2 regions of the Bacillus sp. AMCV2 genome follow, and region 1 is predicted to be linked to the other one. Evidence: predicted binding sites of a transcription regulator. Region 1 holds the regulator's gene; the other holds the start of a gene.
The links. Region 1 encodes NrdR, which represses ribonucleotide reductase genes. Its sites were predicted from a motif close to AACACNATATATNGTGTT; they were not measured.

Region 1 (16,092 bases):
GGTGAGAAATTAGAAGAAAAGAAAGTAGGCAGCTGCTGGGACATTCTGTGCTGAAGCACCGTTCCGATGACTTCATCCCTTACCCAGCTTGTCATTGATTCTGCTCCGATGTCATCAAGCATCAATACGGGTGTGGTCTTTACCATATTGAGCTTCTCTTCCAATGTCTGGTCTTGCAGCGAATTCTTAAGCTCTCTCACAAATTCAGGCACATAGACAATCATGGAGGAATACTCTTTTTCCGCCAGCTCATTGGCAATCGCAGCGAGCATAAACGTTTTTCCTACCCCGAATTTCCCGTATAAATATAATCCTTTCCCTTTTCCCGTCTCATTATAGCTTTTCAGGAAGTCTGTAACATGCTGAAACATCGCGAGCCTGCTCGGGTCACTGATATCAACTTGCTGGAACGTCGCTCCGAGAAGATCCTGCTGGATATACATGCTTTTCATAAGAGACTTTTGTTTCTTCTGCTGGTCGAGCTTCCGTTTGACTGGACATTCATAATACTCGATATCTATAGACCGCCCATTGACAACAAGCTTCGGATGGTAGCCCTCCAACAAATTGTTGCAGTTTTCATCTTCCGAACAATAGGAGCAATTCTTGCTTTGTTCGATATATTCATAAAGCTTATTTAAACTCTTTTCGATCATTTTTTGGTCAATCACTTCTTCGTTTTCCTTTAAAAATGCTTGAACATCTTGATCTTTCATGACTTTTTCCTTCATTTGTTCAAGACGTTTTTGGAAATCCGGCCTGCCGGTTACGCCCTGCAGGGAACGGCCGATTGGTTCCATCTATTCCTTCACCCCGCATCTCTGTCTTTAATAGGCAGAGTATTTTTTCAGTTTTTGCATTTCTTCCATCATCTTTTTCTTCTGTTCTTCCAAATCCTGCGGATGCAGCTTCTGCTGTCCGGATTCTGAATCAGACGCTGTTTCCTTTTCTGTCATCCAATCAGGAAGCTTTTCTTCACGAATCACTTTTTGGTTTCGTTTCGAAGACTTTGTTTTTCCTTCAGCCCATTCAAGATACTGGCGGTTTTCTTCTATTGCGAGCTTCATCGCTTCCCTGACCGTTTTTACCTTTTTGCGTGCCCAATGCGAAGCGATTTTTTGAATATAGTTTTTCGACAGCTTCATGTCGGTTTTCAGCATGACATAATAAATTAACACATTTGTGACGCCTGGCTCGAGCTTCTGTTCGAACATAATTTCTTCTATGATCTTCAGATCAGCTTTTGACGGCTCTGTTCCGTCAGCAATGTCCTGCAGAAGCTTCTTCGGAGAAATCGCCTCCAGCAATGCGATCAGCTTCCCATCTAGAGAATCCTCTTCTGCCGGTTTTTCGCCTTCACGCAGATGCACCGGCTGTGTTTTTTCCACCAAATCAGGCAGCTGTCCGTTTCTTTCAATTTGATACCAGTCGCTCGCCGCTTTTCTTAATGCCTCCGTCGTAATGACGTCACGCTCATCAATTGCGCTCATCACAACATTTTGCATTTGCAAAGGGTCAATTCCGTACAGATAAGAAAGCTTTTTGATTGTGTCACGCACCTGCTGGGTCATCGCTTTTCTCGGTATCATCGTCTCAGAAAGTCCCGCTAAAAACAAATCAAAATCAAACACATCCTCCGTTATGGTGTAGGACGGAGACTGTCCGACAGAAGTATACTCGGACCCCTCGGCAAGCCTTACCGTTTCCTCCATATCGGATGTGAGCTTCCATTCACTCGGCTGCAGCGATTCAAACGCGTGATTAAACGGCCGCGTAATGTCCTTCGCATCTTCTGTAATGGCCGGGTGCGTAAAAAATTGTTTTAATTGCTGATATTTCGTTTTTCCGACTCTATTATACAGAAAAACATTCAGCATTCCGTCTTCAAAAAATTCATTTGGTCTGAGCGGCGGAAGGAGTTCATATATAAAGAGGCGCTCCTGCCGCTCGGATTCTTTCATATATACTTTCAGCAATCCGATGCCCTCGAGCTTCCCCTGTTCCTGATGGATCGTTTTTAAGTTGGACTGTGTCATCCCCATCAGCTGTCTATGTGTGGACTCTCCGCCCCACAGACGGTTTTGTTCAAGCTCTCCCCACAATGTCATATAAAGAGAGAATGCAACAGGGCCGATTAAGGGCTGGTACAGTTGTGTAATAATTTGTCTGTCGATATCCTGCAGCATCGATCTGCTTTTAACCACATACGGGTCTACAGGCAGTACATCTTTCCAATAGTCAGCCATACATTCTCAAACCTTCCGAATTTGTTTCTACCTTTCATTTTACACCGTTTCTTATATCTATCAAATGCCAATTTTGCACATGAGAAAAGAGCTAGAAGAATCCTCTTAGCTCTTTTAACGCTCTTTCTTTATTAAGTCTTTTAATTCATCGATAAAGACGTTTATATCTTTAAACTGCCGATAGACGGACGCGAACCGCACATATGCGACTTCGTCAATCTTAGCCAGCCGGTCCATGACCATTTCTCCGACGAGCTCACTCTTCACCTCGGAGCAGCCTTGATTGCGAAGCTCTTTTTCAATATCAAAGCACATGTCTTCAAGCGTTTTGAGTGAAACAGGCCTTTTTTCACATGCTTTTATGAGACCGCGCAGCATTTTTTCTCTGCTGAATTCCTCACGCACACCTTCTTTTTTCACGACGATGAGCGGGGTTTCCTCCACTTTCTCAAAGGTCGTAAACCGGTAGTGGCAGGATTCGCACTCGCGTCTTCGGCGAATCGACTTTCCGTCATCCACAGGCCGTGAATCAAGGACTCGTGTTCCGTTATGCTGGCATGAAGGACATTTCAATAAAATCAGCTCCCAACTATATCGTTCCCTGCAATGTATTTTCGGCAGCCTCCGCCTTTTAAAAATAGATGTGACAGCATCTGTCGGGAGAGCCGGTGTTAAATTTGTTTCTTTAGCATTAGGTGGTTTGTGAAAATCTCCTTCTTATTTTACAAAAAAAATGAAAAAAGAAAAAGCTGACACTCTCGTTTCTTTATAAAAATAAAAGGAGCATAAGCTAAAAAGCGCATAATGGCTTTCTAGCTTCAGCTCCCTTTGTGTTCGCAATTTACTTTATAGTACTTTCGCTTGCGCCTGTTTAATCTGCACAGGCCCCATTCCTCTTGGTATTTCAATGTTTTCTCTTGTATCAGCATGTAATGCCTCTGCAATGTAATCAGCAGCGACATTAGGATCTAAGTCTCCACAAGTATAAACATCAATGCTCGCATATCCGTGCTCAGGAAAACTGTGAATCGTTAAGTGTGATTCAGAAATAATCACAACTCCGCTTACGCCTTGCGGTGCAAATTTGTGAAATGCAACCTCGCGCACCTCAGCACCTGATTTTAGAGCAGCATTTACAAACGTTTTTTCAATAAAATCCATGTCATTCAGCTTATCAAAATCGCATCCCCATAGCTCGGAGATAACGTGACGCCCCATTGTTTCCATAGTCATGGACCCCCCTTAACAAGAATTAAAAAGTGAAATTCCAACAACTGGGTCGGCCATTTACCACGGGGGAAAGTTAGTCCGGAGAGGTCCTAACCCTTTAAGTAATTCCGAAACAGTCTCAAGCAAGAAGTTCACGAAAAATAGTATACTGTGTTTAAGTCTAATTTGCAAGGTGCGTTTTTTCAGAAATATGTTGTTAAGGGTTTTTTCTTTAAAATGTGTCCATGACCTTATTTTATACAGCAGACGGATGTTTCATTCGTGCCGCTACATGGCGGATCAGATCAACAACTCTGCAGGAGTAGCCCCATTCGTTGTCATACCACGCCAGCACCTTTACTTTCCTGTCTTCCATTACCATTGTTGTAAGCCCGTCAATGACCGCTGAATGCGGATTCGTATTATAATCAGTCGAAACGAGCGGTTCATCTGAGTAATCAAGTACACCGTACATCGACGTTTTGGCAGCGCGTTTAAATGCCTCGTTTACTTCTTCAGCCGTAACATCCGTTTTCAGATCAACAACGAGATCAACCAATGAGACGTTCGGAACAGGGACACGCAAGGCGAGGCCGTGAAGTTTTCCTTTCAGATGCGGCAGCACAAGCGAAAGCGCCTTTGCCGCTCCTGTTGTCGTCGGAATGATGGATTCACCGCAAGCCCGCGCCCGGCGCAAATCTTTGTGCGGGTTATCAATATTTTTTTGGTCATTCGTATACGCATGAACTGTAGTCATCAGACCGCTCTCAATGCCAAACTCTTCATCCAGCACTTTTACAACAGGCGCAAGGCAATTTGTCGTGCATGACGCATTTGAAATAATGACATGGCGCTCTGCGTCGAATTGGTCCTCATTTACGCCCATCACAATGGTAACGTCTTCATTTTTTCCCGGAGCGGTCAAAATCACTTTTTTTGCGCCTGCTTCTATATGGCCCATCGCTTTATCTTTAGCATTAAACTTCCCTGTTGCTTCGACGACTATGTCAATATCATATTCCCGCCAAGGCAGCTGTTTTGGATCACGGCTGTTTAACAAAAGCACTTTCTTTCCATTTACGATCAGGCTGTCTTCACCAGCCACAACCTCTTTATCGTATCTGCCGTGAATTGTGTCATACTTTATTAAATGAGCCAGCGTTTCTGCGGAATAGCTGGCGTTAATGGCCACTACTTGAATTTGATCGTCTAACATCGCTTTTCTAAAAACCATTCTTCCGATTCTTCCAAACCCGTTGATCGCTACTTTTACCTTCATGTTGGACACCCCTTATCAATTATGCCATCCTAATTTGTTACTATCTAAAATTAGTATAACACATTAAAACAAATTCGCCAGTACATATTGATAAAAATCAACGATTATAACGCTAATTTATGATGCATCTTATGTTTTCTTGCACAGAATATCAGGCGTAAGAACCAAAAAGCAGCCAGCGCTCCGCACTGACTGCCCTCATGCTTTATGATTCCTGTTTTAACTTATCATTGAGCACACTTTCTTCTAGCACAGAAAATGTATCCCCGTACACTCTGTTAATATGATTCGCTCCCCAAGCACACAGCATATCTAAAATTCCTTCTAAGCTGCGGCCGTATTCGCTGAGCTCGTATTCCACTTTGGGAGGAACTTGATTATATACGATTCGGTTAATGACACCGTCCGCTTCCAGCTCGCGCAGCTGCTGAGTCAGCATTTTTTGCGTGATATTGGGCATTAGGCGTTTTAATTCACTTGTGCGTTTTTTTCCGTGCGTTAGATGGCATAAAATGACGCATTTCCATTTCCCTCCAATCACTTCAAGGGTCGCTTCAACAGAAATGTTATATTTTTTCTTCTCCATACAATCCATTCTCCTCACAGGCACCAAAAAGTGACTATAGCACTTAAAAGTACGTACTTTTATTTCTTAACGATATGTTTCATAATCACATTTGCCGGCTGATTTGAATCTGCTCTTTTTTATTTATATAGCTTACTCGGCAGAATTTCAATCATACAACACATCTTACAAAGGAGGAACATCATGACTTCAGCCAATAAAAGCAGTATTCCTGCACTACTAGCTTTGGCCGTAAGTGCATTCGCAATAGGGACAACTGAATTTATCAGTGTCGGCCTTTTGCCGCTCATTGCTGATGACCTGGATATTCCAGTCACGACAGCAGGATTGACCGTTTCCCTTTATGCGCTCGGCGTTACATTTGGGGCACCTATATTAACTTCATTGACCTCAAGCATGTCACGTAAGACACTATTGCTTTGGATCATGTTTATTTTTATTGCCGGTAATACGATGGCAGCAACCGCTTCAAGCATCGGGATTTTACTAGCTGCACGTGTAATATCGGCATTTTCGCACGGTGTGTTTATGTCGATCGGTTCGACAATCGCAGCGGATATTGTCCCGGAAGATAAAAGGGCTAGCGCGATTTCAATTATGTTTACTGGCCTCACTGTGGCAACTGTAACCGGAGTTCCTTTTGGGACATTTATCGGCCAGCAGTTTGGCTGGCGTTTCGCCTTTATGGTCATTATCGCCGTCGGAATCATTGCTTTCATTACAAATGGCATTCTTGTACCGTCCAAATTACGAAAAGGGACGAAAACAACGATGCGGGATCAATTGAAGCTTGTGACAAACAGCCGGTTATTGCTTTTATTTGTCATTACAGCGCTTGGATACGGAGGAACATTCGTTGTGTTCACGTATCTGTCTCCCCTGCTTCAGGAAGTAACAGGCTTCAAAGCCGGGACTGTTGCAGTGATTCTGCTCGGATACGGAATAGCTATTGCTATCGGCAATATGATTGGCGGAAAGCTGTCAAACCGAAATCCGATCGCCGCTTTATTCTATATGTTTATCGTACAGGCAATTGTTCTATTCGTACTGACATTTACAGCCCCGTATCAAGCAGCTGGGCTCATTACCATTCTCTGTATGGGATTGCTGGCCTTTATGAACGTGCCCGGCCTTCAGGTGTATGTCGTCATGCTGGCTGAGCGTTTTGTCCCGAGTGCAGTTGACGTCGCATCCGCGATGAATATCGCTGCTTTTAATGCAGGGATCGCGCTTGGGTCATACCTTGGCGGTGTGATCACCGATTCAATCGGATTGATTCATACCGCTTGGATAGGCGGATTAATGGTGGTCGGTGCAGTCATTTTAACAGGCTGGAGCCGCTTGATGGAAAAACGAGATCGGCAGGAAGCCTGACAATTTTAAAGGAGGAAATGATCATGACAACACATTTACAAGCAAAAGCAACACTTCATAATGGGGTGGAAATGCCTTGGTTCGGCCTCGGCGTGTTCCAAGTGGAAGAAGGATCTGAACTGATAAACGCAGTTAAAACTGCCATTGTTCACGGGTACCGCAGTATTGATACTGCAGCAATCTATGGAAATGAAGCTGGAGTCGGAGAAGGGATTCGGGAAGGCATTGAAGAAGCAGGCATTTCAAGAGATGATCTGTTTATCACATCGAAAGTATGGAATGCGGATTTAGGCTACGAGGAAACACTCGCCGCGTTTGAAACAAGCCTGTCCAAACTCGGTCTGGATTATTTGGATCTATACCTCATCCACTGGCCTGTAGAAGGAAAGTATAAAGAAGCTTGGAGAGCGCTTGAAACGCTGTATAAAGAAGGCCGTATCAAAGCGATTGGCGTAAGCAACTTCCAAATTCACCATCTTGAAGATCTGATGACGGCAGCTGAAATTAAGCCTATGATTAACCAAGTGGAATTTCACCCGCGCCTTACACAAAAAGAGTTGATAAGATACTGCCAAAATCAGGGCATCCAGATGGAGGCTTGGTCACCTTTAATGCAGGGGCAGCTGCTGGATCATCCTGTATTGGCTGACATCGCTCAAACATATAATAAATCTGTCGCACAAATTATTTTGCGCTGGGATCTGCAGCATGGCATCATTACGATTCCTAAATCAACGAAGGAACACCGCATTAAAGAAAATGCAAGCGTATTTGACTTTGAATTAACGCAGGATGACATGAACCGAATCGATGCACTGAATGAAAACTTGCGCGTCGGTCCTGATCCGGACAACTTTGATTTTTAATGGCAAAAAAACACCGTTCAATATGAACGGTGTTTTTTGATTATGCCCAGCTGTTCATGATTTCATCAAGCTGCCTTTTGGTCTCTTCAAGCGTGCCGCTGTTATCAATGACTTGATCTGCTCTTGCAGTTTTTTCCTCTAAGGGCATTTGAGAGCGGATACGGCTGACTGCTTCTTCTTCCGTCAGCTGATTGCGCTTCATCAGACGTTCCAGTTGAAGCTCTTTTGTCACACTGACCACAATAATTTTATCAACCAATGATTCCAATTTGCTTTCGAACAATAGCGGGATATCCAATACAACAAATGTCTCCCGATTTGCAACGGCTTCATCACGGCGATTGAGCATTTCCTGCCTGACTGCGGGATGAACAATTGCATTTAAAGCGAGACGCTTTTGTTCATTTGTAAATACCAGTGCCCCAAGCTTTTTCCGATCTATATCGCCATTTGGGAGCAGAATGTCTTCACCGAATTCGTCAATGATTTGCCGGTAGGCCGGCATCCCTTTTTCTACCGCTTGTTTTGCAATGATATCTGCATCTATAACTGTTATTCCTTTTTCAATCAGCATATTGGCTACCGTGCTTTTGCCGCTAGCTATTCCTCCCGTTAAACCAATGACTAAGGTCAAGAGATCCACTCCTTTTTACAATTTCCAGAGCCCAATCGTGATTAATAGAAGCCCCGGCAAAAACGCCATTTTATCGATCCATTTCCACTTAGACAGAAAATGGCCGGCATTGATTCCAATTGATACAAACAGCGAGCTCATGATTGCCACGGCAATGCTCATCACAATCGGTGAAAAACCGAGAATGGCTGCGCCTATACCTGCTCCAAAGGCATCAATCGATAAGGCAAATCCCAATAAGACCGCCTCAATTCCATTGATCACACCCGATTTGTCGATATCCGCACTCATGGGTTTTCTCAAAATATGAATCACAATCCCTAATGACCGAACCTCTAAATTAAGCAGTGTTTTTTCATGCAAGAGGTATTCTTTATCTTTTGCCGGTTTGAAAAATTGATACAGAACCCACGCACCGATTCCAACCAATATCAAACCGCCAAGCTTCTCCGTCACATATACAGGAAAAAACTTCGTGAGAAAACTTCCGATCAGCATGGATATAAACATGACAGCACCGGAACAGCAGGCGATAACCAAAATCGCTTTAAACGGTATTTTCATTTTTCTCAATCCGTACGTAAATCCGACTGAAAAACTGTCCAAGCTGACAGCCAACGCCAGCAGCAGTATAGAAACCATTTGCATATCCGTTTCTTCCTTTCTGTTGGTGCTCTTGTATCAGATGTGAAATGCCCGGGATTCATCACAATCATATATATGGGAAAGTGAAAAATCCGTGTTTCGAAAATGGCATCCTCCATTACAGAGTTACTGATATATGCACCGACAGCTTGGACGATGAAGCATTATGCTACTTTTTTTTCTGGCACTTTGCGCAAAAGTGCGTGCCTCTTCCTCCAACGACAATTTTCGAAATCATCGTGCCGCAATTTTTGCATGGCTCGTCTTTTTTTCCGTACACAAAATGCTGCAGCTGGAACATTCCGATTTCCCCTTGGGAGTTGATATATGAACGGACTGTGCTTCCGCCCGCATCAATCGCCTCCTGCAGAGTGTTTTTGATTTCAGCGTGAAGGGTTTTGATTATTTTATCTGATAATTGATTTGCTTTTGTCTCGGGATGGACACCCGCTCTGAAAAGAGCCTCATCCACATAAATGTTCCCTAGTCCAACTACCGTTTTTTGATCCAGTAGGGCAGTTTTGACAGCGCGGTTTGTTTTCGCAAGCCGTTCTTTTAAATACGCACTCGTAAATTCTTCTGCATCCGGCTCCGGACCTAACTGAGAAAGCGGGAGCTCGCCCGCTTCTTCTCCCGGTTTAAATAAGTGCATGGTTCCAAATTTCCGCACATCCCTGTACCGAAGCTGGGTTCCATCCGTCATCGTGAATATGACATGCACGTGTTTATCGTCAGGCTCCTCGGCTTGATGAAGACCGTATTTTCCTTCCATTCGAAGGTGAGAAACCATAACATAATGATCTAAATGAAACAGTAAAAACTTTCCCCGTCTTCCGATGGACTGTATCGTTTCTCCTGCTAGTTTTCGCGCAAATTCCTCCGGTTCGGCAGGCCGTTTGATGATATTCGGCCATCTGATCTCTACCGATTTGATTGTTTTTCCCTTTACAAGCCCGGTCAGAGTGCGCCGGACTGTCTCAACCTCTGGTAATTCCGGCACATCCATCACTTCCTATCTCTGTTTATTTCGCATCGTACCAAGATGGGCCTGATGCAAAGTCCACCTTTAACGGCACATCTAATGCAAGCGCATGCTCCATCACTTCAGGAACAAGCTTTTCAAGAATTTCAATTTCTTCCTTTGGCGCCTCAAAAATCAATTCATCGTGTACTTGAAGCAGAAGCCTTGCTTTCAACTGTTTTTCTTTCAGCTTGGCAGCCATGTCAATCATGGCTTTTTTGATAATATCAGCGGCGCTTCCTTGAATCGGCGTATTCATGGCCGTCCGCTCCGCAAAACTTCGGATATTAAAGTTCCGGCTCGTCAGCTCAGGGATGTAGCGGCGGCGATGCATAAGCGTTGTTACGTATCCTTTTTGTTTCGCTTCCTGTACTGAATCTTCCATGTACGCTTTTACGCCTTGGAAGCTTTCCAGATAGCGGTCGATAAATGCTCCCGCTTCCTTCCGAGTAATGCCGAGGTTCTGTGACAGACCGTAATCGCTGATCCCGTAAACAATGCCAAAGTTGACCGCTTTCGCCTGGCGTCTCATCGCAGATGTCACTTCATCCTTAGCGACATGGAACACATCCATTGCCGTTTTCGTGTGAATATCCATATCATTTGTAAAAGCTTCGATCAGATTTTCATCCTTTGAAATATGGGCAAGCACCCGCAGCTCGATTTGTGAATAATCGGCTGCAAAAATGAGCCAGTCTTTTTCAGACGGCACAAAAGCTTGGCGAATTTTCCGCCCTTCCTCAAGCCTGATCGGAATGTTTTGCAGGTTCGGATCAGTCGAGCTGAGACGGCCAGTTTGCGTTAAGGCCTGGTTAAATCGCGTGTGCACTTTATGCGAATCCGGTCTCGTCACCTTTAAAAGCCCTTCGATATATGTTGATTGAAGCTTGCCAATTTGTCTGTACTGTAAAATATAGTCGACAATATCATGCTTGTCAGCCAGCTTTTCAAGCACATCGGCAGACGTAGAATAGCCTGTTTTCGTTTTCTTTACGACAGGAAGACCGATCTTTTCAAATAAGATGACGCCTAGCTGCTTCGGAGAATTGATGTTAAACGGCTCTCCCGCAATCTCATGGATTTTTTCTTCATATTCCTTCAGCTTCGCACCCAGTTCTTCACCCATCCGTTTTAAACGGTCAACATCGACCTTGACGCCAGTTGATTCCATTTCGCCGAGAATAAGCGCAAGAGGCATTTCCAGCTCTTCAAACAGTTCAAGCTGGTCGTTGTTTTCCAGCTCCTGAACGAGCTTTTCCCGAAGGCTTTGAATCGCTAACGCTTTTCGGCCAAGGTGCTCAGACAGTACGTCTTCTGACGGCACTGCTCGTTTTGCTCCTTTTCCATAAACTGATTCATCACTTGAAACGATATGCAGGCCGTAATCCTTAGCCACACTCGCAACGTCGTCATATGAATTGCCCGGGTTGATGATATAAGCCGCAAGGAGCGTATCAAACTCGGCTCCTTTCAGCTCAATGCCCTGCCAGCGCAAAGCGACAACAGCCCGCTTGCTGTCGAAGACCCATTTCTTCTGATCGTCATTTTCCACCCATTCTTTAAACACCTCAGACTCAACGGCAATGTCTTTCGGAATGAAATAAGCTCCCGTTTCATTTACGATCGAAAATCCGAGAATCGGCTCTTCATGATAATTATCGCCAATCTGTTCAACGACAAATGCGGATGGAGAAACCAATATATCGCTTGTCACGTCTGTGACTGTTTTGACATTAATGTCTTCCAACGATTGATCCTGTTCTGCTTCTGCACTGTCTTCTCCAAGCCGTTCAAGAAGCGTGTTGAAGCCAAGATCTTTAAAGATGGCAATGACCTGTTCACGATTAAAGCCTTGATATTCCAGAGCGGAAACAGATACCTCAATCGGAGCATCTGTCATAATTGTCGCAAGCTCCTTGCTCATCAATGCTTGATCCTTAAACTCCTCAAGCTTTTCCTTCAATTTCTTTCCGCTCACCTCGTCAATGGACTCCAGCAGCTTTTCAACGGAATCAAATTGTTTTAAAAGCTTAATCGCAGTCTTTTCTCCGACGCCGGGCACACCCGGAATATTATCTGAGGAATCGCCCATCAGACCCTTCATGTCAATGATTTGTTCAGGCGTAAGCCCATATTTCTCTTTGACATGCTCCGGTGTGTAAAATTCAACGTCGGTAATTCCCTTTCTCGTAATGGCAACTGTCGTTTTGTCCGTTGCCAGCTGGGTTAAATCCTTATCCCCTGAGAAAACCTTAACTTCAAATCCGTCTTTTTCAGCCGATTTGGCCAGTGTGCCGATAATATCATCCGCTTCATATTGTTCCAGTTCATAGCGGCTGATCTGGTAGGCATCCAGCAGCTCGCGGATAAACGGCATTTGTTCGGAAAGCTCAGGCGGAGTTTTCTGTCTGCCGCCTTTATATTCTTTAAATGTGCCGTGACGAAATGTTGTTTTCCCGGCATCAAACGCAACCAGCATGTGCGTCGGTTTTTCATCCTCAAGCATTTTCATCAAAATCATCGCAAAGCCGTATACAGCATTCGTATGAACACCTTTATCATTGCTTAACAGCGGCAATGCAAAAAACGCCCGGTAAGCCAGACTGTTTCCGTCTACAAGCACTAATTTTTTTCGTTCCGTCATTCAATTTCCTCCTAAGAAGCCTCAGGCTTCCATTCATCTCTTACATAGTCATTAGCTCCTCTTATTTTAACAAAGTTCAATTTGAAAGGAAAATACGTGAACTATAAGAGAAGACACAAAAAAGGACGGGAACACAAATAGGTTCCCGCCGTCAAAATTGGCTCCTTGGATGAAGGGGTTCTACTACATCCTACCAGCATAGGTTTAACAGTGCATGAAGATATTGTTAAACCTTTGTAAACATTAGGCGGACTTTTCAGCGGCCCGTTTCAACGTCACGGTAAAGACAGTTCCCCGTCCAGGCTCGCTTGTGACATCAATTTTCCCTTCATGAGCCTCTATTAAATGCTTGACAATCGCAAGGCCCAGCCCTGTTCCGCCCGAATTCCTGCTTCTGTCTTTATCTACGCGGTAAAAGCGTTCAAAGATGCGCGGAATTTCTTCTTTCTGAATTCCGATTCCAGAATCGGCAACCTCAATCTGAATGTCTTTTTCTCTGGGCTTTACATTGATAGCCACGGAGCCCCCCTCAGGCGTGTAGGTTAACGCATTGTTTACGAGATTAAGAAATACCTGTTTCAGCCTGTACGGGTCACCAGATACATATTGAGGGTCTTTCGGGACATTCAGTTGCAAGGAGATGCCTTTCTCATCCGCCTTATGCTTCAGAAGCGTTTCAATCTCACCAAGCATTTTGGCCGGATCAAACGTTTCGATACTGAGCGTGAAATTTTGCTGCTCGATTTTTGAGAGATCGAGCAAATCCTGAACCAAAGACTGAAGCCTTTCGCTTTCCTTAAGAATAATAGAGAGAAATTCAGAAAGCGCCTCTTTATCCTCCATCGCCCCGTCCAATAACGTCTCCGTAAACCCTTTTATAGACGTAATCGGCGTTTTCAGCTCATGAGAAACATTGGCCACAAAATCCTTCCTCATCTGCTCTAATTTCTTTGTTTCCGTCATGTCATGGAAAACAAGCACAATTCCTTTCCATTCATCGTCCGGCCCCATAATCGGAACGCCGTCCACTTCAAAATAACGCCGTTCTATTTTGATCGGCAGTCTTAACAGCTTGCATTTCTTTGTCTCCGTCATAAAAATGTCTTCGACAAGCTGGATCACTTCTTCATGTTCAAATGCATCGTGATAAAGACGGCGCAGCATATGATTCGGATTGATATGAAACTGCTTGGCGTAAGACCTGTTTACGAGATTAATAAAGCCTCTTCCGTCGATCATAATCAGCCCGGAGCCAATGTTTTCAATGACTGTCAGCAGCCGATCCCGCTGCATTTCCTGCGTTCGCGTCATTTCCATCAGATCAATGGCAAGGCTGTTCATCGCATGTCCTAGCTTATCAGAACGCCTAATATAGCCGCCGTATGTCCGTGCATCGTAGTTGCCCTTAGAGAGTTCTGTGGCTACATTTGTGGCTGACTCAATTGACCTTTTATAACGTGAGGTCATGCTGGAATAAAAATAAACAATGACGATAAATGCGGTACAAAGACTGGCCGTCAGCATCCCCCACAATTCGCCTTTTAAGCCGTCGCTTTTTCCAGAGGCGGAAAGCAGCACATATCCTGTTTTTTCACCTTCGCTTCTAAGTGAAAGTCCGTAATAAAGCTTGTTATCTGTTGTTGACAGAATCCCCTCATGGCCAGAAACAAGCGCCTGCACCTTTTGGGAATCAGCCGCTCTCCCGTTTGACCCATACAGCACCTTGCCGTCTGTATCGATAACGGATGCGCTCACATCAAGCGCGCCGCCTGCATCTTTAATGATTTTCTCATTTGCTTGATCATTCAGATTGCCGGCATCAAGAAGCGAAGCCAAGTATTTTGCTTCTTTTTCAATGTGTTCCTCTGCTTTCCTTTGATCAGATGTTTCAAAAAGCTGCTGTAAAAACAGCCCGAGGACACAAAACACCAGAATCATACAGACAACGAATACAGAAAAAAGGCGCACACGGTATTTATTCATTCATTTTTGGCTCCTCCAGTTTATACCCCAATCCCCTAATCGTTTTAATGTAGATCGGTTTTTTGGTATTGTTTTCAATTTTGTCGCGAAGATGGCTGATGTGCACATCAACAATTCTCGTATCTCCGGCAAAATCATAATTCCAGACTGCGCTCAGCAACAGGTCTCTCGTCAGAACTCTGCCTTTATGTCTGCCTAAATAGAGCAGCAGTTCGAATTCTTTCGGTGTCAGTTCAAGCTGACTTTCTTTAAAGTACGCTTCATAATGATCAGGCAGGATTTTCAGATCGCCAATTACGATCTGGCCTTCCATTTCATCATTCTTCATCTCACTAGAGGGCGCAGCCATTTCCGAACGCCTTAAAATCGCTTTTACTCTCGCATTTACTTCCCTTGGACTGAACGGCTTGGTCATATAATCATCAGCACCGAGCTCAAGCCCTAATACTTTGTCGAATTCCTCATCCTTCGCTGTCAGCATTAAAATGGGAAACATCAGTTTTTGCTGTCTCAGCTGCTTGCATACTTCGATTCCGTCCAATTTTGGAAGCATCACATCAAGCACAATCAAATCAGGCTTCTCTGTTTCCGCTTTTTTGAGTGCTTCTTCCCCATCCGAGGCGGTAATGACATCATAGCCTGACCGTTCCAAATTGTACTGTAAAAGAGTAACAATAGATTCTTCATCATCCACAACTAAAATTTTCTTGTTCATGCTGTGCCTCCAGTATTATAATTCCCCGACATCCTATTTCTCTATTTTATGTCATCTTAACATGTTTCATGATTTTATTTTAGCGAAAGCAGGACATTCCGACAATTCGCCTTTTACATCATTTTTAAAAGAAATATAGATGTGCATGATAACGCTTTCATTTATAGTAAAAAGAGAAAGGCTGTATTAAGCAAGCCTTTCTCTCTTTTTATTAGGATAATACTTTCATGACATTTTTGACAGATTCAACTGATTTATTCAGCTGCGCTCTTTCATAGTCTGTCAGTTCAAGTTCAATGATTTGCTCAAGACCGTTGCCGCCTACAATTGTAGGAACACCAAGGTAGATGCCTTCATAGCCGTATTCCCCTTCAAGATAAGCAATTGTAGGAAGGACGCGGCGCTGATCTTTCAAGATCGCTTCGACCATTTCTGTCAGAGAAGCCGCAGGCGCATAATACGCGCTTCCGTTTCCAAGAAGATTCACGATTTCGCCTCCGCCTTTTCTAGTGCGCTCCACAATTGCGTCAATCCGTTCTTTCGGAATAAGAGTTTCAAGCGGGATACCGCCAGCATAAGAATAACGCACAAGCGGCACCATATCGTCACCGTGTCCGCCGAGTACGAAACCAGTCACATCTTTCACTGACAGGTTTAATTCCTCTGCCACAAATGTTCTGAATCTTGCCGTATCAAGCACACCGGACTGGCCGATTACACGCTCTTTAGGGAAGCCTGATTCTTTGTACACCGCGTATGTCATTGCATCAACAGGATTTGTCAGCACCACAATAATAGAGTCAGGAGAATATTTCACGATTTCCCGCGTAACGCTTCTCATAATCTTTTCGTTTGTAGAGACCAGATCATCTCTGCTCATACCAGGTTTT
Region 2 (16,092 bases), 940 kb from region 1:
GATGAAACATCAATTTTTCCATTTGCATTCTCCTCGCCTAATAGGGTAAATAGATGAATCAAATTGCTGAACTTGTTTACAAAAAACAGAATGATTTGAAATGTAATCCTGTCTCTAAAACTATATATCTATTTTAGGAGTCATTCAATAGGGTGAAGAACGAAAAAGTGAAAAAACGGCTCGATATAAAGCAGCGCCTTTGAACGAAAGCTCAAAGGCGCTACGCTGTATTATTTTGATGAAAGTGATTGTCAGCTGTGCTGGATATCAATTGTATATACTGCACGATCTGTTATGACCTTCAATCCTTCGTTTTCTTGGTGAAGATGCATTTCACCTAATAAAGGAATCTCATAGGCATTTTGCGGAAGCGGTACGTTTCCGTCCTCAGTGAATGTTGTTCCTTCGCCTTCTAAAACCAGCTCTTCTTTCGCAACATAATCATCAGGATGATTCGTACTGCGTATAGCCACTTTTTGAAGGTGGAGAACTATCTGATCCAAGTCTGATATCTCTTCATCATGGGTCAATTCACCTTTTCTAATATCAAGCGTCTGGCCGACTTTTGATTCCAGCCATTGAGAAAGCTGTGTATTCGTGTGTGCCATCAATATTCCTCCTTTTGATCTACACGATACTATTCCCAATTGCTGCATCTTTTACACGGAAAAGAGCCGCCTCACTCTTTATGTATGAAACAATTCGCTGTTGAGAGCCTTGATATAGCGTACGGCAGAACGCTGGACCGCTTCGCCGGCATTTTCTTTGACAACTTTAGAAAAAGCATTGTAAAGCCGGTTGAATTGAAGCGGTTTTACTTTGGCTGCCATTTCTTCAACTTTGGAGGCGGGAAGGGGAATGAGGTTTGGGTAGCTGTACATAAAGCTGACCCAGTTTCGGTCCGCCGCAACCGTAATGATATCTCCGGTCAATAGACAGCCTTTCCCTTCATTGCCCTTGCTCCAATGCAAAACAGCACCGCCTTTAAAATGTCCGCCCAGTCGGTAAAGGTCCAGTCCCGGCTTCATATTGAGCGTTTCCCCTGACCAGAAGTGAATGTGATTGCTTGGCCTTGTCACCCATTCTTTATCATCCTCATGGATATAGATCGGGGCCTGAAATGCTTCAGCCCACTCAACCTGAGTAGAGTAATAATGTGGATGAGACAAGGCGATGGCTTGAATACCGCCTAATTCGTTGATTTGGTCAATTGTCTTTTGGTCAAGATATGTCATACAATCCCACAGCACATTGAAGCCCTTATGCTGGATAAGATGGGCTGTTTGTCCGATCGCAAACTCTGGTTCAGTTTTGATGCTGTAAAGATGCTCTTCTTCTTTTTGGAGGATGTTTTGAAGGTTTCCTTTCTCACGCATGTCTTCAAGGGTTGTCCAAGTTTGTCCATCGGGATGAATATACTGTCTTTCATCCTCGCAAATCAGACACGAGTTGGGCGGATCTACAGTCTGTGCATGTTGCACACCGCATGTATTGCAGATATAATATGGCACTTTCTTCACTTCCTTCATCTATTTTCCATTATTTTACCTTATGATTATGAATATTCAAACGAAAAAACCGGCAGTTTCTGCTGAGAGAGAATTGCCGGCTTTTTGGTGCTTTTTATTGGCCGGGAACGGAATTTTCTGCGTTGACAGCGCCCGCTCCGTAGATATTCGGATCTTCATCTTTCCATTTGTCCGTGCCGTTTTTCAAAAGCTCTTTTACTTCATCAGGGGTAAGATCCGGGTTTTGTTGAAGAATTAAAGCTGCGATTCCTGCGCAAATCGGTGTTGCCATCGAGGTTCCTGACATTGTAAAGTACTGAGACCCTACACGGCTTGACTTTTGAAGCTTATCAATATAAGAATTGGGAGAGCGAAGGGAAATAATATTAACACCCGGCGCTAAAATATCGGGCTTTTCTTTCCCGTATACTGTCGGGCCGCGGCTTGAGAAGGAAGCGACAGTATCATCATCGCTGCTTGCAGTATTGTTATCATCAAGCGCACCTACTGTAATCACCTTTTCGCTCACGCCCGGGCTTGCAATGGTCTGCGAATCAGGGCCTGAGTTTCCGGCAGCGACACAGACGACAATCCCTGCGTTCCACGCTTCTTCAACCGCTCTGACTAACGGATCTTCCTGTTCATGATCATATCTAAGGGCATCGCCCCCAAGCGACATACTAATAATATCAATCGGTTCATCGGGGTTGTCCTCATTGTATTGAATACACCACTCAACACCCTCTATAATATCTGCTAACGTTCCTGAACCCTGCTTGTTTAATACCTTTACGCCGATGAGATTGGCTTCCGGTGCAGGTCCGCGGTATTGACCGGAAGAGGATGCGCCGCTGCTTGCGACATCACCTGCACAGTGTGTGCCATGACCATTATCATCGTACGGCTCTGTTTTTTGATTGACCATGTCCGCGAATCCGATAATTCTGCCTTCTAGATCAGGATGCGGGTAGATTCCTGTATCGACAACAGCGACAGTAACGCCTTTTCCTGTCAGGGTTTGCCCGTTTCTGACGACTTCCTTCGCATGGCTTGCTTCGGTTGCCGTGTCTAAAAGCGCTTTGACTTCGCGGTTTAAATACACTTTACGGATATTGCTGCATTCAGAGAGAAGGGAATGTAATGCTGAAGGAGTAACCTCGGCGCTGCAGCAGTTGATTTTGTTGAAGCGGCTTTTTAGCTTGCTGCGTTTTTCTTTTTGCAGCACCTCTCCAGCCATTTGAAAGCCGGTCTCGTGACAGCCTTCCTCAAATTCGATAATGACTGACATTTTTTTTCTGTTTTGCAATTTGGTTTCGAAAAATTTATGCAAGAAGCAAGGAGTCCATTTGAAGGGCTTGTAAAGCTGCAATACGGTTTCCCGTAACGGCCAATCTAGCTTGTGAGCATTTGCTCTCACCATTTGTACCATAGAGTACCCAAACATGTATTTTCCTCCTATTATAAGGTTCTCTGTATACTCTATGAACAGATGATAGGTTTGGTAAGTTTGTTTGTCCTCTGTAAGAGACAGACAAGAGTTTGTTTTTCTGAATCTTTCGCATTAGATACAATAGATTCAGAAGTTGAGGAAATCATTGGGGATTGAAAAAGAACGTTTGTTCGTAATATAATGTGATCATATCAAACTGGGAAGGGGAGAGCAACCGTATGAATTTCTACTTGCACCGATCTTTGGAAAGCCAAATGCCAATCAGCATTATATATATGAAGAAAGACGGAACGATTAGTAAAAGAACGATTATTGTAAGACAGAAAAGCAAAACGAAAATCAAAGCATTTTGTTTTTCGAAACAACAGATCAGAACATTTTTATTGGACTCTATCCTCTCCTGTGACTTTGTGAGAACAAATAAGCAAAATCTCTATTCTGCAGGCCGGTAACAGCTGTCCGTCTCAGCAACCGGGCAGCCTGTTACTAAAACCCTCCTTAAACCTATATACATTTATTTGCCAAGTGAGGTTGTTCCTACCTTTTTTGTCTTTCCTCTCAACCTTTTTTCACTCTTATTTGAAATGAACCGCTAATAACCGTGACAATCAATTGATTTTTTGAAACCGGGAACTTTTTCACTGATGATATTGTGTATACAATGGTAAGATAAAACCTATTGGCTAAACCTCATATAATGAACCGCGCCATTCTTATGAAAGGAGTTAAACATGAGAAGATTTTTACTAAATGTCATATTAGTCTTAGCCATTGTCTTGTTCTTGAGATATGTTCATTACTCATTGGAACCTGAACCATCAAATCAGCCAGATACATATTCAAATTTCAGCAGCTTGGCAGAGAATGAGAGCCCAGCCGATTACGATATTTCATATAATGAGAAAAAAGGAAGCAAAGTCTTAATTATGTCTCCGCATGGCGGAAGAATTGAAGGCGGAGTAAGTGAGCTTGTTCGTTATTTCAATAATGAATACTCTACATACCTGTTTGAAGGGTTGAAGTCCCACGATAACCAAACGCTGCACATTACAAGCACCAACTTTGATGAGCCATTGGCAAAAAAGAAAATCAAGGAGCATCAATATGTGGTGGCTTTTCACGGATATAAAGGAGAGAACAAGAATACGCTTGTAGGGGGAACAGACCGAAAGCGGGCGAAAATGATTGTGAGAGCCCTTGAGCGGAGAGGGTTTTCCGCTGAGTTAGCGTCGTCTAAAAGCGGTCTTGCTGGATTGAATGCCGAAAACATTAATAACCAAGGGGAAACGGGGCTAAGTATCCAGCTGGAAATCAGCCGTGAGCAGAGAGAAGCATTTTTTGATGATTTTTATTATAAAAATAGAAAATACACAAAGAATAGTGAATTTTATGCTTATGTCAGTGCGATCAAAGGTGTCCTGGAAAAAGAGTATTCGTAACAAGCAGATCAGAAGACAAAATAAGAGAAGATCAGTAGACTGAAATAGGATAAAAAAGGAGGCGAAACAATGGCAGATCATCATTTTTATTTAAAAGCGAATTGGCCGGGTAACCGCAATGATGTCGGTACGATTGAAAGCGGAAACCTGATCACATCGATTTCCATTCCTAAAGAAATGGATGGCCCGGGAGAAGGGACCAACCCAGATGAAATGCTTCTCGGGGCGGCAGCGACCTGTTACATTATTACACTTGCAGCGATGATGGAGAGAAGCGGGCTGGAAAAAGAAGACTTACAGATGGAGTCAGAAGGCATTGTCGACGTCACAAAAGGAGTCTTTACATACAAAAAGATCATTCACCGTCCCACTGTCGTGCTTAAACATGATGCTTCACAAGATGACGTCGCATTGGCTCACAAGCTTTGTAAAAAAGCGGAGGCGTCATGCATGATTTCGCGTGCAATTCAAGGAAATGTCGAGCTGCAGCTTGAAGCCTCTGTGAAACTGGGTGGAGAATAAAGAAAACAGACGGTCACTCACAGACCGTCTGTTTTTTATCTTCAGCGTGGGCTTTCGATTGATTTAGCACGACCACGCCTGCAATGACAAGCGTGAGACCGAATACACCTTTTAAACTGATGGTTTCGCCAAAAAGCAAAAAACCGACAATTGCTGTAAGCGCGGTACCAACGCCCGACCATGTTGCATACGCGCTTGATAAGTCAATTGTTTTTAAAGAAAAGCTTAGAAACGTAAAAGCAGAAAGAAATCCGACTATGACTCCGGCAATGGGCCAGGCTTGTGTAAATCCTTCTGAAAGCTTCAGCATCGTGCTCCCAAACACTTCAGATACAATGGCGAGAGCCAAATAAAGCAATCCTCTCATCTTCATCACTCCTTTACTGCCAATTAAGTAACACGACCCCTGATAGTAATAAAAGAATCCCGATAAGCCCTTTGGCATTCAGATCTTCCTTGAACCATTTTACTCCGATCACTGTCGTCAGCACCGTGCCCGCCCCGCTCCAAGTCGCATAGGAGAGGCTCAGGGGAATATGGTTTAAAGTCAGGGACAGCATATAAAAGGCGAGGGAATAGCCAATAACGACCAAAGCACTTGGCTTCCACTTTTTGAAGCCATCAGATACTTTCAGCATGGCTGCTCCTATCGATTCCGAACATATGGCAATCGTGAGGAATATATATCCTATCAACATCATGAATTCTCCTCACTATATTTTTAGATTAGAAAAAAACTTCAGCTAGAAAAATATTAGTGTATGCCTATGTATGAGTCAAGAGATTCATTTTCACACACTTAAAAAGACCCCTTTTTAAGGGGTCTTTTGCGTTTAATAATAATAAGGGAACGGGGCATACGGATAATAGGGGTATCCGCCATACAAATAAGGATTAAATAAAGCGCTTCCTATAAGCCCGCCTGCAAGGCCGCCGATAAACGGTCCTCCAAAAAATCCGAATGGCCGGCCAAAACCAAATCCATAACCAAATCCGGGTCTTCCAAACCCGTAACCGAACCCGAACGGTCTTCCAAACCCAAATGGTCTCCCGAATCCGAACGGTCTTCCAAATATTCTTGTATCTTCAGGGCTGAAATTTTCTAACTCGTTCATGTTTTCTTTCCTCCTGTAATAAAGTGTAGATGATGCAGTGTATTCACCCTGCCCGGATTTGATTGGGCGAATCGAGGAAAAGGAGGATGTGAACACATTGGGCCTGTATCAGTCTGACTGGTCAAAAGCACCGCCCCACGCACATGCTTATCATGTCAAAACAACGAGAGAACAGGGCCATTATCATCTCATTGAAGGGTTTACTCAGCCGGCAAACGGATCAAATACCGATCAGCATACACATTACTATACAGGGATCACTTCATTTGAAAACGGCCATTTTCATCGGTATTACGGAATCTCAGGGCCGGCGATTCCCTTAGCAGATGGCACACATTATCATGAAATCGAAGAAACGACGTATCTGGCCTATAACGAGCCGATTGAGATCCAGTATGGAGGGGTTGTGTACGATCCAGGAGATGACAGAAGAAAAACGCATCGTCATACCCTGAAAGGAAAGACAAGGGAAATTGTCGGCAATGAGCCGCTCGGCTGGTAGAAGGATGTTTACCGATGCAAAAAAAGGGCAAAATGGATAGGTGGTTATCCATGTTGAATGCTATAATGGGGGGAGATTTATAAAAGAGAGTGATACATATTGAATAATACGAAGCAGCCCGTTGTCATTTTAGTCGGACCGACGGCAGTGGGGAAAACCAATTTAAGTATTCAGCTAGCCAAATCCTTAAACGCGGAAATTATCAGCGGAGATTCAATGCAGATTTATAAAGGGATGGATATTGGAACAGCTAAAATTACCAAACAGGAGATGGAGGGAGTGCCCCACCATCTGATTGACATTTTAGATCCCCAAGACTCTTTCTCTACTGCCGATTATCAAAGCTTAGTAAGAAATAAAATCAGTGAGATTGCAAATAGAGGAAAGCTTCCGATGATTGTCGGCGGTACAGGGCTTTATATACAATCTGTGCTTTACGATTATACATTTACGGAAGAGGCAAATGATCCCGTGTTTCGAGAGAGCATGCAAATGGCTGCTGAGCGGGAAGGCGCTGACTTTCTTCATGCCAAACTTGCTGCAGCAGATCCCGAGGCAGCAGCTGCGATTCATCCGAATAATACAAGAAGAGTCATTCGCGCACTGGAAATTTTACATACGTCCGGAAAAACGATGTCCCAGCATTTGAAGGAACAAAAACGAGAACTTCTGTACAATGCAGTGTTAATCGGCCTGACAATGGATAGAGACACACTTTACGAAAGAATTAATCAGCGGGTCGATATGATGATGGAGTCAGGCCTTCTTCCGGAAGTGAAGCGCTTATACGACAAGAACGTGAGAGACTGTCAATCAATACAGGCGATAGGCTATAAAGAGCTGTATGCATATTTTGACGGTTTTGTGACACTTTCCGATGCTGTCGAACAGCTAAAGCAGAACTCGAGGCGGTATGCGAAACGCCAGCTGACGTGGTTTCGCAACAAAATGCAGGTCACATGGTTCGATATGACACCGCCTGTTGATATGGAGCTGAAAAAAAAGGAAATTTTCACACATATAGCAGGAAAACTCGAACTTTAATCGAAACTGTATGATATAGAGAATCAAGGAGGACGAAACATGAAACCGATTAATATTCAGGATCAGTTTTTGAATCAAATCCGGAAAGAAAATACGTATGTCACTGTTTTTTTGCTGAACGGCTTTCAGTTGCGGGGCCAGGTGAAAGGCTTTGATAACTTTACCGTATTGTTGGAATCGGAAGGTAAGCAGCAGCTTATATATAAACATGCGATCTCAACGTTTGCGCCGCAAAAAAACGTCCAGCTTGAACTCGAATAGATCAAAAAATGCCATGTCAAGACATGAGGAAAGGCTGCCGGGGGTTCCCGGCGGCCATTTTTAACATGAATCCACTTTTGCTCCAAGCTTTTTGTGTAAGCTGACCATGCTAAGGCACGGTCTTTTTTTATGAGAACAACATACGGAAGTGAAATTGGTATATTATGTATAAAATGAATTTGGGAGTGATCGACCTTGTTTGAAAGTGAAGCAGAACTGAGACGAATCAGGATTGCACTTGTATGGATAGCTGTCTTTTTACTGTTCGGGGCGTGCGGGAATCAAGATACCATTATTGAAACAGACAGCGGCAATTCAGACTATGAAACGCCTCAGCCCACCTCGTTTCCGCTTGAACATAACCATTTTGGCGTTATGGAGGACGGCTATATCAAAATTTATGAGTATAATGAGTCCCGCAATGAGGTAAAGCTGAAGAAAGAATACGCGGATGATGAACTTGAATAAAATTCACAAGCATTCGAATTTACAAAGCGGATGCCAGCCGCTAAACTAAATACAGACACAGATCAAACAGAGGGTGAAAACATGAAGCATAAAGTGATCGTGAATCATTGGGAAGAAATTTGCGAAGATGATTCTTGCTATGAATACGGAACAAGTATCATTGTGAACGGAAAAGAATTAATCAGAGAAGCGTCAATTATCACTGCTTTGAAGGCGGTTTTAGAAGAGATCGGCGCGGATGTTGAAATAGAAGAAACAGTAGAGAGCGAAAAATGCTGTGATAGCTTAAGAAAAAAAAATCTAGACTACTAAGCAGTTTTTTTTCATGTTATGATATACATCGGCTAAAAAACGACACCCCGAGTAGGACGAGAGATGATTCTCGTTCTGCTCTCTTTTTTGGGCCCTAATGAGTCTGCCCATTTGCCTGATTTGATCAAAATATGAATTTTTCATAAAAACGAATCTATATATTGTGTTTTTGCTAGAGGGTAGTATACTATATATAGTGTTAGTGATGAGAGATTCATATTTTTTGATAGGTCGTGATAAAACGTGGTACAAATCATATTTGATTCGAAAACAGGGAATGTTCAGCGGTTTGTGAATAAAACAGGCTTTCAGCAGATACGCAAGGTGGACGAAATGGACCACGTGGACACTCCGTTTGTTTTGGTCACCTACACGACAAACTTCGGTCAGGTACCGGCATCAACACAATCATTTCTCGAAAAATACGCCCATCTCTTATTAGGTGTCGCTGCGAGCGGCAACAAAGTATGGGGCGATAACTTTGCAAAAAGCGCCGATACCATTTCAAGACAATATCAGGTGCCGATCTTGCACAAATTTGAACTCAGCGGCACATCTAAAGACGTTGAATTGTTTACTCAGGAGGTAGAAAGAGTTGTCACAAAATCAAGTGCCAAAATGGATCCAGTTAAATAACGAAATCATGATCCAAAAAGATGGAAAATTCCAGTTTGATAAGGATAAAGAGGCTGTACATAGCTATTTTGTAGACTATATCAATCAAAACACAGTGTACTTTCACGATTTAAAAGAGAAGCTGGATTATTTGATTGAAAACCAATACTACGAAGAGGAGTTCTTAAGCCTTTATTCTTTTGAAGACATTAAAGAAGTGTTTAAGACAGCTTACGCAAAGAAGTTTCGTTTTCCTTCCTTCATGAGTGCGTTTAAATTTTATAATGACTATGCTTTGAAAACGAATGACAAGAAAAGAATCCTCGAGCGTTATGAGGACCGGATCTCAATTGTTGCGCTGTTCTTCGCAAACGGCGACACTGAGAAAGCAAAGGAATATGTGCACCTGATGATCAATCAGGAATATCAGCCGAGCACACCGACATTTTTGAACGCCGGCAGAAAACGCCGCGGTGAACTTGTGAGCTGCTTCTTGCTCGAAGTTAATGATTCTTTAAACGACATTTCAAGAGCGATCGATATCTCCATGCAGCTTTCTAAACTGGGCGGAGGGGTTTCTCTTAACCTGTCCAAGCTTCGCGCGAAAGGTGAAGCCATTAAAGATGTTGAGAATGCGACAAAAGGCGTTGTAGGCGTCATGAAGCTTCTTGATAACGCGTTCCGTTATGCTGACCAAATGGGACAAAGACAAGGGTCCGGCGCGGCGTATTTAAACATTTTCCACCGCGATATCAATGATTTTCTTGATACGAAAAAGATTTCTGCGGATGAAGATGTGCGTGTCAAAACGCTTTCGATCGGTGTTGTCATTCCGGATAAGTTCGTTGAGCTTGCACGCGAGGACAAAGCGGCTTATGTATTCTACCCGCACACGATTTATAAAGAGTACGGCCAGCACATGGATGAGATGGACATGAACGAAATGTACGACAAGTTTGTCGACAACCCTCGGGTGAAAAAGGAAAAAATCAACCCGCGGAAACTGCTTGAAAAATTGGCGATGCTTCGTTCTGAATCAGGCTATCCATACATCATGTTCCAAGATAACGTGAATAAAGTGCATGCGAATAACCATATTTCGAAGGTCAAATTTTCTAACCTTTGCTCTGAAGTGCTGCAGGCATCTCAAGTTTCTTCATACACAGACTATGATGAAGAAGATGAAATCGGTCTGGATATTTCCTGCAACCTGGGCTCGCTTAACATTCTCAATGTCATGGAGCATAAATCAATCGAAAAGACAGTCAAGCTTGCGACAGACTCTTTAACACACGTGTCTGAAACAACTGACATCCGTAATGCGCCTGCTGTAAGACGGGCAAACAAAGCGATGAAATCAATCGGCCTCGGTGCTATGAACCTTCACGGCTACCTTGCGCAAAACGGCATTGCGTATGAAAGCCCGGAAGCGCGTGACTTTGCAAACACGTTCTTTATGATGGTGAACTTCTACTCCATCCAGCGTTCTGCGGAAATCGCAAAAGAGAAGGGCGAAACGTTTGATCAATATGAAGGCTCAACCTATGCGACAGGTGAATACTTTGACAAATACGTTTCTACTGATTTCTCACCGAAATATGAAAAAATCGCTAATTTGTTTGAAGGTATGCATGTCCCGACGACAGAGGACTGGAAAAAGCTAAAAGCATTTGTGGCTGAACACGGTATGTATCACAGCTACAGATTATGCATTGCGCCAACAGGCTCTATCTCATACGTCCAATCAAGTACGGCGTCTGTTATGCCGATTATGGAACGCATTGAAGAACGAACATACGGCAACTCAAAAACGTACTACCCAATGCCTGGGCTTGCATCTAATAACTGGTTCTTCTATAAAGAAGCCTACGATATGGACATGTTCAAGGTTGTGGATATGATCGCCACTATCCAGCAGCACATTGATCAGGGAATCAGCTTTACATTGTTCTTAAAAGACACAATGACGACCCGTGATTTAAACCGAATCGATCTGTATGCACATCATAGAGGAATTAAAACCATTTACTATGCAAGAACGAAAGATACTGGGCAAGACAGCTGCCTTTCTTGTGTTGTTTGATTAAAGGAGAGTTTATAGTGACAAAAATTTATGACGCAGCAAACTGGTCAAAGCATGAAGACGATTTTACCCAAATGTTCTATAATCAAAACGTGAAACAGTTCTGGCTTCCGGAAGAGATTGCTTTAAACGGCGATCTCCTCACATGGAAGTACCTCGGAAAAAACGAGCAGGACACTTATATGAAGGTACTGGCCGGACTTACGCTTCTTGATACAGAACAGGGGAATACGGGGATGCCGATCGTGGCTGAACACGTAGATGGCCACCAGCGGAAAGCGGTGCTGAACTTTATGGCGATGATGGAGAACGCTGTCCATGCGAAGTCGTACTCTAATATTTTCATGACCCTTGCACCGACTGAAACGATTAATGAAGTATTTGAATGGGTTAAACAAAATAAATATTTGCAGAAAAAAGCGCAAATGATTGTCGGGCTTTACAAAGCCATTCAAAAAGATGATGAAATTTCACTGTTCAAAGCGATGGTTGCTTCCGTCTATCTGGAAAGCTTCCTTTTCTACAGCGGTTTCTATTATCCGTTATATTTCTACGGACAAGGAAAACTGATGCAAAGCGGTGAGATCATTAACCTGATCCTTCGTGACGAAGCGATTCACGGCGTGTATGTCGGTCTCCTTGCTCAGGAAATTTATAATAAACAGACAGAAGAGAAAAAAGCAGAGCTTCGTGAATTTGCGATCGACCTTCTGAATCAGTTATATGAAAATGAGCTTGAATATACAGAGGACTTGTATGATCAAGTCGGACTCTCACACGATGTAAAGAAATTCATCCGCTATAATGCGAATAAAGCGCTGATGAACCTTGGATTTGATCCATACTTCGAAGAGGAAGACATTAATCCGATCGTTTTAAACGGATTAAACACAAAAACAAAATCACATGACTTCTTCTCTATGAAGGGGAATGGTTATAAAAAAGCGACAGTTGAGCCGCTTAAAGATGATGACTTTTATTTTGAAGATGAAAAAGAGCAGATATAATATCTGCTCTTTTCGGCTTGAAGGTTCAAATGAGGAGGACGCAGTACCCATGGGAAAAATGGACGAAATGATTTTAGTTGCCCCGCGCGATGATGTGTTTAAGAAAGAAAGCTTAACCTTCCAGGGCGTGTACAGTGAAGATAGCAGAGTAGCAGAAATCATGGCTCAGATTGAAGCGGCTTATCGTGAAATGAGAAGAGGGGACGCAGAAGAAGATCCGCGTTTCAAGCAGCCGATACCTTATGTCGTCATTAAGCGTGAAGATGAAGTTTTTCTTTACGAGCGGCTGGCTGGCGGCGGTGAATCACGACTGCACAACAAGCTTTCTCTCGGCTTTGGCGGCCATATGAACGCCATCGATGGGACAGCTTCATTTGCTGAAGTCTTAAAGCTGAACACAGACCGTGAGCTTGAGGAAGAACTGCAAATAAATGAAGAAGATAAACAGGCGATAGTCACACTGGGATTAATCAATGATGATGAAAACAGTGTTGGCAAAGTACATATCGGTATTCTTTCTGCGCTTCAATTAAAGCCTGGCGCACAAGTGGAAGTGAAGGAAAAAGAACAAATTGCGGGTAAATGGATGAAAGTCTCTGAATTAAAACAGGATGACATCTATAACCGTCTGGAAACATGGTCACAGTTTGTTGTTGATATTCTTGAATAAAAAAACCCGGTTTCTCGCGATGAGGAGCCGGGTTTTTTTATGAGACGCTCGTCCCCGTCTCGGCTATGATTCTAGGATCACAATAGCGTCAAAGCCGGCATTTTTCGCTCTGGCAGCGAGGGTGTCTGCATTGTCTTTGGATGAAAATGCGCCAATCTGCACTTTGTAAAATCCGTCCTTTAAAAGGACAATCGAGTCAAAACCTTTGGCTTCGGCTTTACTTGCGAGCGAGTCGGCATTCGCTTTGACTTTAAATGCGCCGATTTGAACCTTATATAACCCTGAGCTGGAAGTCTTTTTAAGGTTAAAGGCTTGCTCCAGCCCGTTTGCATGTCCTCTCGCTAAGCTTTGAATAAAACTGCTCGTTTTCAGCTTATTTGCATCGGCAACGGTATCAATGAAGCCGTTCTCGGTCAAGAGGGCAGGCATTGCCGACTCCCTTAGGACGTGGAAGTTCGCTGTTTTTTTGCCGCGATCGGCAAAGTCGACAGCTTGTATCACTTCAGAGTGAATTGTCGATTGATAAGTCGTCGTCGGGGCTCCTACACCTGGATAAATATAGCTTTCAAAACCTGTGCCTCCCCCGGAATTAACGTGAATGGACAAAAAGAAATCTGCACCCCAGTTATTTGCGGCATTTGTCCGGTCGTTTAAGCTGACATATTGGTCGCTTGTCCGGCTCAGCAGCAAAGAAACGCCTTCATATTCATTAGTTAATATCGTACGTAAGGCTAAAGCGATTTGCAGGGTTAACGTTTTTTCCTGAAGGCCATTACCTGTTGCGCCTGGATCAGACCCGCCATGGCCAGGATCAATAAAAATTTTAACCATTTTTCATCACCTCATTACAGGATATGAAAAAACACGGCTTCTGCTTGTACGATTATCATTCAACTGAAAAATGAGGAAATAACCCTTTCAAATACGGAAATTATTTCTCGGGAAAGCGCACAATCCAACATGAAGCGACAACAGATACGGTCCGACATGAAATATGTGCATATGCCATATGTTTGTATGTACTATGGGTTCGGTTAATCTGCACTGAGTCCTGCTGGTTTTAAGCTTTGCGTTCATATTAAATCAAGCATTTGAAACGTAAATTGATGAGAAAAGCTCCTTTCATTAAAGACACCACTTATAAATAAAAAAAGAAAAACACTTCAGGTATCTTAAGGCGGGTAATACGCTTCGTACAAAAAACAGCCCGTTGCATGAAAAATGGATTGGCGAATGGAGAAAATAATGAGAAAGAAGTTCACCATAATACTCTGACAAAATGATTAAAAACAAAATCTCATGGTTTGTCCACTCCATGTCCGTGAATACAATAAGAAATAAAGTATTTCTCGGGAAAGCGCAGGATTCCTTATTGTTCCCGAAAAAAGCAATTGTTTCGACACATGATAGGCGTTTGTCACAATCGGCATCCGCTTGAATATCATATAGAGAGAACAGAGAGGTGAAGATGTTGGAGCGCGCTGTGACTTATAAAAACAACGGACAGATCAACATTATTCTGAACGGGCAAAAGCAGGTGCTGACGAATGCTGAGGCAGAGGCGGAATATCAGGCTGCATTGCAAAAAAACGAAGCAAAGCACGGCATTTTGAAGGAAATCGAAAAAGAGATGAGCGCATTAGTTGGGATGGAGGAAATGAAACGCAACATCAAGGAAATATACGCCTGGATTTTTGTGAATCAAAAACGCGCGGAGCAAGGCTTGAAGGTTGGAAAGCAAGCGCTGCACATGATGTTTAAAGGAAATCCGGGAACGGGAAAAACGACGGTTGCACGGCTCATCGGCAAGCTGTTCTTTGAAATGAATGTCCTGTCAAAAGGTCACTTAATAGAAGCGGAGCGGGCTGACCTGGTCGGGGAGTATATCGGACACACCGCCCAAAAGACGAGAGATTTAATCAAAAAGTCATTAGGTGGCATTTTGTTTATAGACGAAGCCTACTCGCTGGCAAGAGGCGGCGAAAAGGACTTTGGGAAAGAAGCGATCGACACACTTGTCAAGCATATGGAAGACAAACAGCATGAGTTTATTTTGATACTCGCCGGATATTCACGGGAAATGGATCATTTTCTCTCGTTAAATCCCGGACTCCAATCAAGATTTCCCATCTCCATTGATTTTCCGGATTATTCTGTGACCCAGCTCATGGAGATTGCGAAACGAATGATCGATGAAAGGGAATACCAGCTCAGTCAAGAAGCTGAATGGAAATTGAAAGATTACTTAATGACAGTGAAAAGCACGACAAGTCCCATTAAATTCAGCAATGGACGTTTTGTCAGAAATGTGATCGAAAAATCGATCAGAGCACAAGCCATGAGGCTTTTAATGGGAGACCAATACTTAAAAAGCGACTTGATGACCATCAAAAGCCAAGATCTTTCCATTAAAGAAGAAGCATCTGGATCTGCATAGACCTCTCAGTTTGTGAGAGGTCTGTTTTTTGCTCGTATTTCCGCTTTTCAAAGCAATCGATTTGTGGTATACACATGCAGGGTTTGGTATGATAATACTACTGCCCAATATGCAAAAGAAAGGAACATCCATTTGAACGAACAAGAAACGATTCAGGAGAAAGCCATTTTAGTCGGATGTCAGCTGCCGCATATCACGGATGAGCATTTTGAAAATTCTATGGAAGAGCTAGCATCTCTGACGAAAACAGCAGACGGAAAAGTACTGACCAGCGTCACACAAAAACGGAACAGGGCTGACGCCGCTACATATATAGGAAAAGGGAAGGTAGAAGAGCTGAAGGCACTGGTGGAAGAGCTTGAAGCTGATCTCCTCATCTTTAATGATGAACTGTCGCCAAGTCAGCTGAAGTCATTGGCAACAGCAATTGAAGTGAAGATGATTGACCGCACGCAATTGATATTAGATATTTTTGCAAAGCGGGCGAGAACGAGAGAAGGCAAACTTCAAATTGAGCTGGCTCAGCTGCAATATGCACTGCCGCGTCTGACGGGACAAGGGATCAACCTTTCCCGGCAAGGCGGTGGAATTGGGGCAAGAGGTCCCGGGGAAACGAAACTGGAAACCGACCGCCGCCATATCAGAAATCGCATTCATGA

Region 2: nrdI (class Ib ribonucleoside-diphosphate reductase assembly flavoprotein NrdI) is a predicted target of NrdR. The motif match lies at 8,805-8,822, and genes of this name have one in related genera.

The regions. Positions count from the first base shown of each region.
Region 1 is NZ_JBVYIB010000002.1:2,791,434-2,807,525, forward strand. It holds gene dnaI (primosomal protein DnaI) at 1-800, opposite strand, end outside; gene dnaB (replicative helicase loading/DNA remodeling protein DnaB) at 828-2,246, opposite strand; gene nrdR (transcriptional regulator NrdR) at 2,361-2,819, opposite strand; gene speD (adenosylmethionine decarboxylase) at 3,093-3,473, opposite strand; gene AC0OMA_RS14540 (glyceraldehyde-3-phosphate dehydrogenase) at 3,712-4,734, opposite strand; gene AC0OMA_RS14545 (winged helix-turn-helix transcriptional regulator) at 4,940-5,320, opposite strand; gene AC0OMA_RS14550 (MFS transporter) at 5,504-6,694, shown strand; gene ytbE (aldo/keto reductase YtbE) at 6,718-7,560, shown strand; gene coaE (dephospho-CoA kinase) at 7,601-8,194, opposite strand; partial or broken gene ytaF (sporulation membrane protein YtaF) at 8,210-8,860, opposite strand; gene mutM (DNA-formamidopyrimidine glycosylase) at 9,009-9,839, opposite strand; gene polA (DNA polymerase I) at 9,862-12,504, opposite strand; gene phoR (sensory box histidine kinase PhoR) at 12,748-14,487, opposite strand; gene phoP (two-component system response regulator PhoP) at 14,480-15,202, opposite strand; gene mdh (malate dehydrogenase) at 15,414-16,092, opposite strand, start outside.
Region 2 is NZ_JBVYIB010000002.1:1,853,782-1,869,873, forward strand. It holds gene AC0OMA_RS09415 (cytochrome P450 family protein) at 1-22, opposite strand, end outside; gene ymzB (protein YmzB) at 252-608, opposite strand; gene AC0OMA_RS09425 (MBL fold metallo-hydrolase) at 687-1,511, opposite strand; gene aprX (serine protease AprX) at 1,624-2,952, opposite strand; gene AC0OMA_RS09435 (hypothetical protein) at 3,177-3,410, shown strand; gene AC0OMA_RS09440 (poly-gamma-glutamate hydrolase family protein) at 3,690-4,397, shown strand; gene AC0OMA_RS09445 (OsmC family protein) at 4,467-4,919, shown strand; gene ebrB (multidrug efflux SMR transporter subunit EbrB) at 4,933-5,286, opposite strand; gene ebrA (multidrug efflux SMR transporter subunit EbrA) at 5,300-5,617, opposite strand; gene AC0OMA_RS09460 (hypothetical protein) at 5,753-6,034, opposite strand; gene AC0OMA_RS09465 (YmaF family protein) at 6,123-6,536, shown strand; gene miaA (tRNA (adenosine(37)-N6)-dimethylallyltransferase MiaA) at 6,636-7,580, shown strand; gene hfq (RNA chaperone Hfq) at 7,620-7,841, shown strand; gene AC0OMA_RS09480 (YmzC family protein) at 8,037-8,309, shown strand; gene AC0OMA_RS09485 (hypothetical protein) at 8,391-8,621, shown strand; gene nrdI (class Ib ribonucleoside-diphosphate reductase assembly flavoprotein NrdI) at 8,865-9,257, shown strand; gene nrdE (class 1b ribonucleoside-diphosphate reductase subunit alpha) at 9,217-11,319, shown strand; gene nrdF (class 1b ribonucleoside-diphosphate reductase subunit beta) at 11,337-12,326, shown strand; gene AC0OMA_RS09505 (enzyme involved in deoxyribonucleotide synthesis) at 12,376-12,996, shown strand; gene cwlC (sporulation-specific N-acetylmuramoyl-L-alanine amidase) at 13,060-13,827, opposite strand; gene spoVK (stage V sporulation protein K) at 14,465-15,433, shown strand; gene hflX (GTPase HflX) at 15,566-16,092, shown strand, end outside.